Regions from separate parts of the Serratia sp. MMO-28 genome, predicted to be linked through region 3. Evidence: predicted binding sites of a transcription regulator. Region 3 holds the regulator's gene; each other region holds the start of a gene.

Region 1 (3,128 bases), on a different contig from region 3:
TGGCATCAGCATGTCTTCTGGGTGAAAGTTGCCAATGTGCACTGTAAAGTGGAGTTAAAATTGCTTAAAAATGAAAGCGCTATTCTCTGGCCAATTAAATAAGTTTTTATTTCCATAAAATAAGGCATAAAATTTTACTATAAATAAAGTTTGGCGCTATCAGGAAATAATTTTTCTCCCTTCCTCCTTGTTTTACTCACAATGATTGAGTTTCTTTACATTGGATGACGTCCGTTTTCATTGGCTGGCCAATAATTAACAGCACTGAGAACGAGTTAACACGCAAAACAACGGAGTCAATCATGAAACTATTACCTTGCATCGCAGCCACACTGATCGCTACCGCTTCATTCTCAACGCTGGCAGCGGGGATGTCCGCTAAACAGGTCGACAGTGCCCAAGCCAGCACTATGCAAAGCATGGGGGTTATTTCGGTTTCTGGCATCAGCGGCTCACCCGATGATGCTGTCAACGCTTTAAAACAGAAAGCCGTGCAAGATGGTGCAACCCACTATCGGATTATTGGCCTGGATAACCCAGGGGATTCCAGCGATTGGCGCGGTAATGCAGAAATCTACCGGTAATAATACACCAGCAGTTCGGCTCGCTATATTGGCGAATATAATAGACGGCTGCGGATGATAATCTGACCAGTAATGCCAATGAGGGTTATTGGTCGATTATTATTGCAGCCTTTATACCCTTGCCGGTTCTAATCAGAGCCGTTTCTCCATCACCACCACCTGTTCGCCATGCTGATGACGTTGTTCGATGGTTTGCCAACCCCAAGCGGCATACAGCTTTTCTGAACGATCGGTAATCAAATGCAGAACGGAGTAACCACGCTGTTGCGCAATCAAGACAATGGCTTGCTCCAACTGCTGAGCGATACCCTGCCGCCGGTGGTCTGGATGCACAAAAACGCCCGCTAACCAGGGGGAAAGATCCTTTCGGTGATGATCGTCACTCGGCCACAGGCTGGCCATGCCCAAGGGGCGATCGCCGTCTATCATCATCAACGTCAGGTAGTCATCGCTGGGTTTGCTGCACAGAGTAAAACGCTGGCGGGTGCGCTCCAGCGAACCACCGCGTTGTGAGCCCCACTGGCCGAAGGCCCAGGCGGCGCATACGTCGGCCAATTGTGGGTATTCGGTTAACGGAACAATTTGTCGTGCCATTTATCCCTCCCTTATTCGCTCAATGTAGCCTGTTTTTTCTGCTGTTAGCGAACGCTTTTGTCGGCGCTCTCTCTGCACTGCGGGGGGACTCAGAGTCACAAGGGTTCCTGCTAGCGGGAAAGTCTGCTTAAATGGCGCGCTCTGGCCTTACAGGGGAACGATTGCGGGCCAGGTTGACGGTGGTTGTGGCGGGTAGCCGCTGCGCTGTAAAATTTACACCGTCGTAAAGATTGAAATACAGAGTGGGGGCGGTATGATGCAGCAGCTATCGTTCGATCTGCCTGCCAGACATCCTGCTGGCAAACCAATGCCTACAAGCTACTGCACAAGGGACAACCCGTAATGACACAAACCATTTTTATGGTAGGCGCGCGCGGAGCCGGTAAAACCACGGTGGGGAGCGCGTTAGCGCAGGCCCTGGGTTATCAGTTCATTGATACCGATTTGTTTATGCAGCAGGCTGCGCACATGAGCGTGGCGGAAATGGTGGCGCAAGAAGGGTGGTTAGGGTTCCGCCGTCGTGAATCCCTGGCTTTGCAAGAGGTGACTCAGCCGTCAACCCTGATTGCCACGGGGGGGGGTATGATCCTGGCGGAAGAGAACCGTCGGTTTATGCGCCAGCAGGGAACGGTGATTTATCTGCGCGCACCTGCCAGCGTGTTGGCACGTCGGTTGGAAGACTATCCACAAGATGCGCAGCGCCCGACATTAACAGGCCGCCCGATCGCCGAAGAAATGCTGGAAGTGCTGGCGGCGCGCGAGGCGCTGTACCAGGAAACCGCGCATTATGTGATGGATGGAACCCTTCCTCCGGCCCAGGTGGTTGAACAAATCCTCGCGGCTTTGCACTGTGAAACGGTGAGATAAACTTCCTCTGGGGCACCTTTTGGGTGGCCCCGTTTTTACCTTGGCCTATTCCCAAGCGTTATATGTTCCTCTCATTCGCCCCCATTGTTCACCTTTTGATCATTTCTGACGTAACGATCTGTATTAGCATTTTGTGCTGATATTTATATTCGCAAGCGGACATCTGCAAAGTTTAATTGGTAATCACTTTGCGTTCTGTGTCGTATTTTCTTGAGTGAAGAATTATTTACTGAGGTTGCTTGTGGCGGTGGGAAATAAATACCTTGACGCTCAGTGCTGTGGGTTTTAGTTTCTAAATATCGATTAGGAACTTAGTTCCATATAATGGAACAAGGTGCATGATGACCACATTAGAGAATGCCTCAGCGGTGTTAAAGCTATTTTCTCAGCGGCGTATGACTCACGGCCAGCCGGGAATTTCATTCAGTGATGTGGTCGAGCAACTTGGGTTACCAAAAAGCACGGTTTCGCGCCTGTTGCAAACCATGGAAGGCCAAGGGATGTTGGAGCGCGATCCCGAAAGCCGCCTGTATAAGATTGGGCATCTACTGCTTTCGGTTGCCAGCCATTATCTGTCAACGCCGCTGGTGGAAAGCGCCTCGGTGCTAATGACTCAGCTCAACCAACTGACCTTTTGCACCGGTTATATTGCGATGCTGGAAGGGCGCGAGAGCCGGGTGATGCGCACCTTCCCTGGCCGCCATTTCCTGCAGGTGGTCACACCGGTAGGCGTTTGTTCTCCAGCAGCAGAAACCTCGGTGGGGCGGGCGATGCTGGCACGCGAAAGTGATGAACAGGTGTGTGAACGTTTTGCCGCAGGCTATCAGGCCACTGCGGCCAACTCACCGCAGACGTTGGATGCGCTACTGCAAAAATTGGCCCAGGTGAGGCAGCAGGGCTGGTCATTGGCGCGTAACGAAACGCTGCCGGGGATCAGTTCTTTGGCAACGTCAGTAACCAATAAACACCGCAATGAGACGGTGGGGTTATGCTTATCCTTCCCCTCACAGAGCGAAGAACAGCCATACTTACCTCAGGTTCTTGAGGCATTGCTGGCGGTTTCCCGGCAACTGGCAGTAAGGC
Region 2 (3,128 bases), on a different contig from region 3:
TTTCTCTATCTGCAAATGCGGGATCATACAGCAGGTGGTCCCTTGCCGTGCTAGCTGCACAAAGGCTTCCGAGGAGTTAACGATATGGCAGGGTACGCTGCCCGGCGAAAGATCGAAGTTCTGCTGCAGAAATGCCTGGTGCATATCGTCGAGATGATCAAACGCCACCGCAGGGGCTTTCAGCAGCGCGGAGCGGGTCACGCCGTTGGGGAAGTAGCGCTCGGCAAAGCCTTTGGACGCGACGAACAGATAGTCCAGCGCGCCCAACTGATCCACCAGGCAGCTCGGCAACGGCTGCGGCTGAATACTCACCGCACCCACCACTTCACCCCGGCGCAGGCGTTCCTGGGTGCGGGTTTCGTCTTCGACCTGCAGATTCAGGCGGATCGGTGAGTCCGTCAGAACCGGTTTCAACGCCGGTAACAGCCAGGTTGCCAGACTGTCGGCGTTGACCGCCAGCGACAGCAATAATGGGGTATCGACGCCATTATCATTCCCCAGCCACTCCTCTTCCAGCAGCTCAACCTGGTGCAGTAACGCCAGCAGTTTCTGCCCCTGTTCAGTCGGGCGCGGTGGCACGGTGCGCACCAGCAGCGGTTGGCCGAACAGGTTTTCCAACTGTTTGATACGTTGGGATACTGCCGATTGGGTGATACAAAGTTTTTGTGCCGCGCGCTCAAAGCCACGCTCACGAATCACCGCGTCCAGCGCTTGCAGCGTTCGATAGTCTGGGCGTTTCATCGGAGAGATATCCCTATAAAAATAATTTGATACCTGCACTATGCCACATTTTTGCGCTTTTCCGGGTGAAATAAGTGTGATCCCGTCTGAGTGCAAAACGGCGATTTACCCTATAATACGCACACGTTTTCGCACACAGGCAATGAACACACATGACTCAGGATGAACTGAAAAAAGCGGTAGGCTGGGCGGCGCTGGAATATGTGAAACCCGGCACCATCGTGGGGGTTGGCACAGGTTCTACGGCGGCTCATTTTATTGATGCGCTCGGCTCGATCAAAAATCAGATTGAAGGGGCGGTATCCAGCTCCGACGCCTCTACCGCCAAGTTGAAAAGCCTGGGGATCCACGTTTTCGACAGCAACGAAGTGGATTCGCTGGATATTTACGTTGACGGCGCGGACGAGATCAACGGCCATATGCAGATGATCAAAGGCGGCGGTGCGGCCCTGACCCGCGAGAAAATCATTGCCGCGATTGCCCGCAAATTCATCTGTATTGTCGATTCAACCAAGCAGGTTGATGTGTTGGGTAAATTCCCGCTGCCGGTGGAAGTGATCCCGATGGCGCGCTCTTATGTGGCGCGTGAGCTGGTGAAGCTGGGCGGCCTGCCGGAATACCGCCAGAACGTGCTGACCGACAACGGCAACGTGATTCTGGACGTGCATAACCTGAACATTCTTGATGCGGTAGCGTTGGAAAATAAGATCAACGGTATCGCCGGGGTGGTCACCGTCGGCCTGTTTGCCAACCGTGGTGCGGACGTTGCGCTGGTGGGCACGCCGGATGGCGTCAAGAAAGTGATTAAATAAAGGCGCTGAACAGGGGCGCAGTAGCTTGCGCCCCGATGGTTTGCCGCTTCTGGCGATTTTGGGCTAAAAAATATCTTATCTTAAAACCGCTAAATTTAGTGATATATGTCACGTTATGCCAATAACCTCCGCTAAGCTCCTACCAAATTCTTCCACCATGGTATCTTCCACCAGAAACCACCGGCATCAATGAGCCTTGTGCTGATCGGCGGGCAATCGTTTGTATTGCCGGGCGCGTTATTTTTGTTATGTTGGGGGGATGTGCTGTTTTGTGACAGTCGTTTCTGAAGTCTGAATATAGGGTCGGGTAAATGGCAAAAGTATCATTGGAGAAAGACAGGATTAAATTCCTGTTGGTGGAAGGGGTTCATCAAAGCACGGTAGACAGCCTGCGTGCGGCCGGATATACCAACATTGAATACCACAAAGGTGCATTAGACACCGAAGCGCTTAAGGCATCCATCCGCGATGCGCATTTCGTCGGTATTCGATCGCGCACCAATCTGACCGAAGAAGTCTTTGCTGCCGCAGAGAAACTGGTGGCGGTGGGCTGTTTCTGTATCGGTACCAACCAGGTTGATTTGAAAGCGGCGACCAAACGCGGTATCCCGGTATTTAACGCCCCCTTCTCCAATACCCGTTCCGTGGCTGAAATGGTGTTGGGCGAACTGCTGCTGATGCTGCGCGGTATCCCAATGGCCAACGCCAAAGCACACCGTGGCCAGTGGCAAAAACTGGCCGTGGGTTCCTATGAAGCGCGTGGCAAGAAGCTGGGGATTATCGGCTACGGCCACATTGGTACCCAGCTTGGTATCCTGGCGGAAGGCCTGGGTATGAAAGTGTTCTTCTACGATATTGAGAACAAACTGCCGTTGGGCAACGCTCAGCAGGTGCGCCACTTATCCGATCTGCTCAATATGAGCGACGTGGTAACGCTGCACGTGCCGGAAACGCCGTCGACCAAGAATATGATTGGTACAGAAGAGCTAGCGCTGATGAAGCCGGGGGCGATTCTGATTAACGCCTCGCGCGGTACCGTGGTGGATATTCCTGCGCTTTGCAATGCGCTGGCGAGTCATCATCTGTCGGGGGCTGCGATTGACGTATTCCCAGAAGAGCCTGCCACCAACAGCGATCCGTTCAATTCACCTCTATGCGAGTTCGATAACGTGCTGCTGACGCCGCACATCGGGGGCTCGACCCAGGAAGCGCAGGAAAACATCGGGGACGAAGTGGCCGGGAAACTGGCGAAATACTCCGACAACGGTTCTACGCTGTCTGCGGTTAACTTCCCGGAAGTTTCACTGCCGATGCATGGCCCGAACTCCAGCCGCCTGCTGCATATTCATGAAAACCGCCCAGGCATTCTGACGCAGATTAACCAGATCTTCGCAGAAGAAGGCGTTAACATCGCCGCGCAGTACCTGCAGACCGGTGCGGAAATCGGTTATGTGGTGATCGATATCGAAGCGGAAACCGAGCGTGCAGATGCCGCATTGCAACGGATGAAAGCGATCGAAGGCACTATCCGCGCACGCCTGCTGTTCTGATTAAGGTTGTGTTAGACCAAAAGGC
Region 3 (3,128 bases):
ATAAAACATAAATCCAAAATTTTGCATGGTATTTCTCATTAACATTTTCTTATTGCAGGTTTTTTAGCGGCGGCAAGTGTATCCGGCTGGATCTCTGCTTGTGAAACGGTAATATTTGCTAGGTGCTGTTAAAAAAATTGAAGGCAAAAGAAGATGTGGTCTGAATATTCTCTCGATGTGGTTGACGCGGTAGCGCGCACCGGCAGTTTCAGCGCGGCGGCACAGGAACTGCATCGTGTGCCGTCAGCCGTGAGTTACACCGTACGGCAACTGGAACAATGGTTGGCCGTATCGCTGTTTGAACGCCGCCACCGTGATGTGGAACTGACGCCTGCCGGTGTGCTGTTTGTCAAAGAGGCGCGCACTGTTATCAAAAAAATGCTTGATACTCGCCGTCAATGCCAGCAGGTAGCCAATGGCTGGCGCGGGCAGTTAAGAATCGCGGTGGATATTATTGTCAAGCCGCAGCGCAGCCGCCAACTGGTGCTGGATTTTTATCGTCACTTTCCCGATGTGGAACTGATGGTGCAGCCGGAAGTGTTTAACGGCGTGTGGGATGCGCTGGTGGATGGCCGAGCTGAGATGGCGATCGGTGCCACGCGTGCCGTGCCGGTGGGCGGGGGATTTGCCTTTCGCGACATGGGTTTTATGAACTGGCTGTGCGTGGTGAGTGCCACACATCCCTTGGCCTCCCTGACCGGCCTGCTGCGTAACGAGCAATTGCGGCCCTATCCCTCTTTGTTGCTTGAGGATACTTCGCGCAACTTACCGAAACGCGTGACCTGGTCTTTGGATAATCAGCGGCGGCTGACCGTGCCCGATTGGGTTTCTGCTGTCGACTGCTTACGCAGTGGGCTGTGTGTTGGCATGGTGCCCGCGCATCGCGTGCTGCCGTTAGTGCAAAGCGGCGAACTGGTAGCCTTGCAACTGTATGAACCGTTCCCCGCCAGCGCCTGTTGCCTGACCTGGCAGCAGAATGCGCAGTCACCGGCGATGGCCTGGCTGCTGGAGTATCTCGGGGACAGTGAAACGCTCAACCAGGAGTGGCTGAGCGAAGAAGTGCCGGGCAGCGTCGAGGTGCCCGGCACAGGCGCTTAACGGCGGTAGTCGATGAACGGGCCGTCGGCCACGGAGCGGCGCTCGATCAGTTTGGGATGCACTTCAATCACCTGGGATTCTTCACGCTTGCTGATAATGCGATCCAGCAACATGGTGAAAGCCATCTCCCCCAGGTGCTCTTTCGGCTGATGGATGGTGGTCAGGGCCGGGGTGAAATAGCGCGCATTACGCACGTTGTCATAACCGATCACCGAAATATCCTGCGGGACGCGCAGCCCCAGCTCGTCGGCGGCACAGATAGCGCCCATCGCCATAATATCGCCGCCGCAGAATACCGCCGTAGGTCGGTGCTTTTGTGACAGGATCTGGTGCATGGCCTTATAGCCTGAATCGGGCTCAAAATCCCCTTGGACGATCCACTCTTCACGCACGTCTACATTGGCTTCCTTCAGGGCTTTGAGGAAGCCCTGATGGCGGCCGCCGCCGGTGTTGCGCGACAATTGGCCTGGAATCGCACCGATATCGCGGTGGCCGCGTTCCAGCAGATAGCGGCCAGCCAGATAGCCGCCTTCAAAGGCGTTATCAATAATGGTGTCGGTGAAATCCCCGCGTGCGGCGCCCCAGTCCATCACCACCATCGGGATATGGCGATAATCCTCCAACATGCCCAGTAACTGGTCCGGGTATTCGGAGCACATGATCAGCAAGCCATCGACGCGTTTTTGCGCCAGCATCGCCAGATAAGCGCGCTGTTTATCGAGGTTATTGTGCGAGTTACAGAGGATCAGGGTATAGCCTTTGCTATAGCAACTGTTTTCCACCGCCTCGATCACCTCAGCAAAATAGGGGGCTTCGCTTGAGGTGGCAAGCAAACCGATCGACTTGGTGTGATTAACCTTAAGGCTGCGCGCAACGGCACTGGGTGAATAGTGCAGTTCCTTGATCGCCGCCCTCACGGCTTCTTTGGTTTCTTCGGCGACGAAACGCGTTTTATTGATGACGTGCGAAACGGTGGTGGTGGAAACGCCAGCGCGCTTGGCGACATCTTTAATCGTTGCCATGTAAAGAATGACTCCTGAACCCACATGTTACAGCATGTAAGTATGATGTTAATCGTTTGCCTGCGTATACCTATCGTCTCACTGGATATAACCTCTCCAGGGAAGCGGAAGCTGAGTTTTTAGGGCTGAGATCGTAAGCCGTTTGAACAGGAGGGGCATTTTGCCGGTACGCAGTTGTGAACTGCGGATTTTGTCCCATATTGGCGCAAAGTGGAAGATCTATTCAGCATTATAACTTGGGAAATGATAACAAGATTTTAGTCACGAACTGTGTGAAAATGATTTGACGCATTAATCGTGTGGATTTTATGCTTAGCACAGCCAATCTGATAGGGAGTCGTTATGGATACCGATTTGAAGATGTCGTTGATCACCACCGTTTGTGCATTGGCAATGATTATTGTTTTTGGTTTTATCGCAGCATTGAACTAACTTCATAGCAAAAATAATAAAGGCGCAGCATGCTGCGCCTTGTTATCACATCACATCCCGGCCGTTACGCCAGATTCTTTGCCACGAATGCCCAGTTGACCAATGCCCAGAAGTTTTCCAGGTATTTTGGACGCGCATTGCGGTAGTCGATGTAGTAGGCATGTTCCCACACGTCAACGGTCAGCAGCGGTTTGTCTTCACCGGTCAGCGGGGTAGCCGCATTTGAGGTGTTGACGATCGCCAGCGTTCCATCCGCTTTTTTCACCAGCCAGGTCCAACCTGCGCCGAAGTTTTTCACGGCGGCATCGGTGAATTGCTCTTTAAACGCGGCAAAAGAACCGAAGGATTTGGCGATCGCATCAGCAACGGCACCCGTTGGTTCATTGCCACCCTGTGGTGACAGGCAATGCCAATAGAAGGTGTGGTTCCACACCTGCGCTGCGTTGTTGAACACACCGCCGGTAGAGGTCTTGATGATCTCTTCCAGGGTTTTGCCTTCGAACTCGCTGCCTTTCACCAGGTTGTTCAGGTTAACCACGTAGGTGTTATGGTGTTTGCCATAGTGGTATTCCAGGG
Region 4 (3,128 bases), on a different contig from region 3:
GGCGGGATATCGCCGGTGCTGCCCAAATCGATACTGCCGACGTTCAGTGCTTCGAGCATCTGCGGGCCTGCCGGGAATTCGATCCAACTGATTTGCGTGCCGGGGAAACGCTTCTCTAGCAATTGGTGCGTTTTTGCCAGCACCAGGCTGACGGAACCTTTCTGATAGCCAATGCGGAACTGGGCTGGGGCATTCTCCTGTGCGCCGGTGGCCTTAGCGGTCGCCAAGGAAAAAATTGCCAGCAGTGCAGCCGTAGTGAACCCGCGGCGAAGAGTTGAGAGTCGCTTCATCATTGTTTCCTTTTATCTTCAGGCGGTTTGCTGGGCTAACAACGAGGAGGGGAGGTTTAATGCAGGGGATTTGCTGCGGCCCAGCGCCCAGTAAAAGCTTTCCAGCGCCTGTTCCAAACGGGTGGAAACAGGGGCAGACAGGGTGAACTGTTCACCGCTGAGTAGGATCTGGCTATCGTCGGCAAAAACGCCGTGCAGCACTTCCTGGGCTTTCAACGCCGCCAACACCGGTTTTAACGCGTAATCCACCGCCAGCATGTGGCCGGGAGAACCGCCGGTTGCCAGCGGTAACACCACCTTGTGGTCTAATGCGCGCTCTGGCAGCAGATCGAGTAAGGTTTTCAATGCACCAGAAAATGAGGCTTTATAGACCGGCGTGGCAATCAGTAGGCCGTCCGCCAGCGCGAGTTGGGCGGCAAAGGCTTTGATGTCAGGGCTGTTGAAATTGGCATACAGCAGATCGTCGGCAGCGAAGTCGCGCAAGGTATAAGCAATCACTTCCACACCCTGTTGTTGCAGCCAGCGTTGGCTCTGATGTAGCAGGGTTGCTGAACGTGACGGAACTCGTGGGCTGCCGGCCAGTGATATAACGCGCATTGCCGCTCCTTATAGCTATACCCTTCATACTTCAAGTTGCATGTGCGTTGGCTTTGTTACTCGGCCCATCCGTGGGCCTCGCCCCTTCGGGGCCGCTGCAAGCAGCGTTCAAATCTGCTCCTGGCAGATTTGTCGCTCACCCCAGGAACGATCTTGAGTAAGCTCCTGGGGATTATGAGCCTCAAAGAGGCTCACCCTGCGGGCCAGCGCAAGCGCTGTTCAAATCGGTCAAAGACCGATTTGTCTCTGCGTCGCCGCCTTCCTGCAACTCGAATTATTTTGGGTATAAAAGTTATCAATGTTAAAATAATGTTTGTTGAGTGTTTTAAAGCTAACAGCAAGTGAGGGCGTTTTTTAAATCTCAATTTCTGATTTTGATATGCGTAAATAGAGGAACGCAGGGGCTTCAAGGGCGGGTTCGGGAAAACGGTGGCGTTAAAAACGTTTTTTTTGCCTTTAATCAATTCCAATTGATGGCAGGATACCGGAGAATATGCCCCCGGCTTGCAACTAACCGGGAAATCAGGAGAGTACATGTACTACCCCCTCATCAGGAAAGCGTTGTTTCAGCTCGATCCCGAGCGTGCGCATGAATTGACCTTCAGTCAGCTCCGCCGGATCACCGGCACTCCGTTAGAGTTTCTTATCCGTCAGTCCGTGCCGACCAAGCCGGTGAACTGCATGGGGCTCTCTTTTAAAAATCCGTTAGGCCTGGCCGCCGGTCTGGATAAAGACGGTGAGTGCATTGATGCTTTTGGTGCGATGGGGTTTGGCTTTGTTGAGGTGGGAACCGTTACCCCACGTCCACAGCCCGGTAATGATAAACCACGCCTGTTTCGCATTGTTGAAGCTGAAGGGCTGATTAATCGCATGGGATTCAATAACCATGGCGTGGATAATCTGGTTGAGAACGTTAAAAAATCCCATTTTGGCGGCATTCTGGGGATTAATATTGGCAAGAATAAAGATACGCCGGTAGAACAGGGTAAAGATGATTACCTGACCTGTATGGATAAAGTGTATCCCTATGCCGGTTATATCGCGATTAATATCTCTTCACCCAATACGCCGGGATTACGCTCGTTGCAGTATGGCGAAGCATTAGACGATCTTTTGCTGGCCATTAAAAATAAGCAGGCCGAATTGCATGCCCGCCATCACAAATATGTGCCGGTGGCGGTAAAGATCGCGCCGGATCTTTCAGAAGAAGAATTGATCCAAATAGCCGACAGTCTGGTGCGGCATAATATCGATGGTGTGATTGCCACTAATACGACCCTCGATCGTAAATTGATCCAGGGCTTGAATTACTGTGAGCAAACCGGCGGGCTCAGTGGTCGCCCGGTACAATTACGCAGCACTGAAGTGATCCGCCGCTTGTCACAGGAGCTACAAGGGCGCTTGCCGATTATCGGCGTGGGGGGAATCGACTCCCTGACCGCTGCGCGGGAAAAAATGGCGGCGGGGGCAACGTTGGTGCAAATTTATTCCGGATTTATCTTCCATGGTCCGCGTTTGATTAAAGATATCGTTACCCATATCTAATATTTTTCCCTTCATTTCTGGCCGGGGGTTTATTTCTGCTCCCGGCTCGTCTATATTTTGTTCGTCAGTCTAAATATCGTTCGTAGAATTAGCGGCTGTAGGGGTGATAAAATCATCTGTTAGGGTATCGCGTTGTTAAGTAGCACGTTGGCAAGAGGGATAAGCAATAATGAAGATAAAACCAGACGATAATTGGCGTTGGTATTTTGACGCTGAACACGATCGAGTCATGCTCGATCTCGCTAATGGTACTCTCTTCCGTTCGCGCTTTCCGGCAAAAATGCTAACGCCGGATGCGTTTGCTGAATGTGCTTTCTGTGTTGACGATGCGGCACTCTATTTTGATTACGAAGAGCCCTGTAAACAGCTGCAGCTCAGCCATGAGCAGCGCGCCGAACTGGTATTGAATGCCCTGGTCGCGTTCCGTTTCCTGAAACCCTTGATGCCAAAGAGCTGGCATTTCACCCAGCAGCATTATCCGCTGCAGCCCAAGAATGGGACATTGGCGGCGGTGAAGGTGATGGATAGCGGCGAAGACGCCCACCTGCTGGTGGTTGAGGCCGGCGATCATGCCAGCCTGTGCCTGCTGGCGCAAAACCAACTGAAGTTAGCAGGCCGCACCATGGTGTTGGGCGATGCTATCAAGGTGATGCACGATCGCCTCAAGCCTTGCATTCTGGATGATTTATCCGCTCC

Evidence for each region. The regulator PurR, encoded in region 3, represses purine synthesis genes. The targets are predictions, from matches to a motif close to CANGCAAACGTTTGCNTG.
Region 1: aroL (shikimate kinase AroL) is a predicted target of PurR. The motif match lies at 1,329-1,346, and genes of this name have one in related genera.
Region 2: serA (phosphoglycerate dehydrogenase) is a predicted target of PurR. The motif match lies at 1,763-1,780, and genes of this name have one in related genera.
Region 4: pyrD (quinone-dependent dihydroorotate dehydrogenase) is a predicted target of PurR. The motif match lies at 1,307-1,324, and genes of this name have one in related genera.

What each region holds. Positions count from the first base shown of each region.
Region 1 is NZ_JBBCVB010000022.1:98,133-101,260, forward strand. Features, by position in the region: gene WG891_RS19020 (DUF1471 domain-containing protein) at 303-584, shown strand; gene WG891_RS19025 (GNAT family N-acetyltransferase) at 717-1,178, opposite strand; gene aroL (shikimate kinase AroL) at 1,521-2,045, shown strand; gene WG891_RS19035 (IclR family transcriptional regulator) at 2,387-3,128, shown strand, end outside.
Region 2 is NZ_JBBCVB010000039.1:18,756-21,883, reverse strand. Features, by position in the region: gene WG891_RS24105 (LysR family transcriptional regulator ArgP) at 1-741, opposite strand, end outside; gene rpiA (ribose-5-phosphate isomerase RpiA) at 894-1,553, shown strand; gene serA (phosphoglycerate dehydrogenase) at 1,865-3,103, shown strand.
Region 3 is NZ_JBBCVB010000044.1:25,907-29,034, reverse strand. Features, by position in the region: gene punC (purine nucleoside transporter PunC) at 1-39, opposite strand, end outside; gene punR (DNA-binding transcriptional activator PunR) at 154-1,098, shown strand; gene purR (HTH-type transcriptional repressor PurR) at 1,095-2,120, opposite strand; gene cydH (cytochrome bd-I oxidase subunit CydH) at 2,463-2,552, shown strand; gene sodB (superoxide dismutase [Fe]) at 2,617-3,128, opposite strand, start outside.
Region 4 is NZ_JBBCVB010000021.1:72,993-76,120, forward strand. Features, by position in the region: gene WG891_RS18310 (sulfonate ABC transporter substrate-binding protein) at 1-293, opposite strand, end outside; gene ssuE (NADPH-dependent FMN reductase) at 309-887, opposite strand; gene WG891_RS18320 (hypothetical protein) at 1,041-1,232, shown strand; gene pyrD (quinone-dependent dihydroorotate dehydrogenase) at 1,422-2,432, shown strand; gene WG891_RS18330 (cell division protein ZapC) at 2,602-3,128, shown strand, end outside.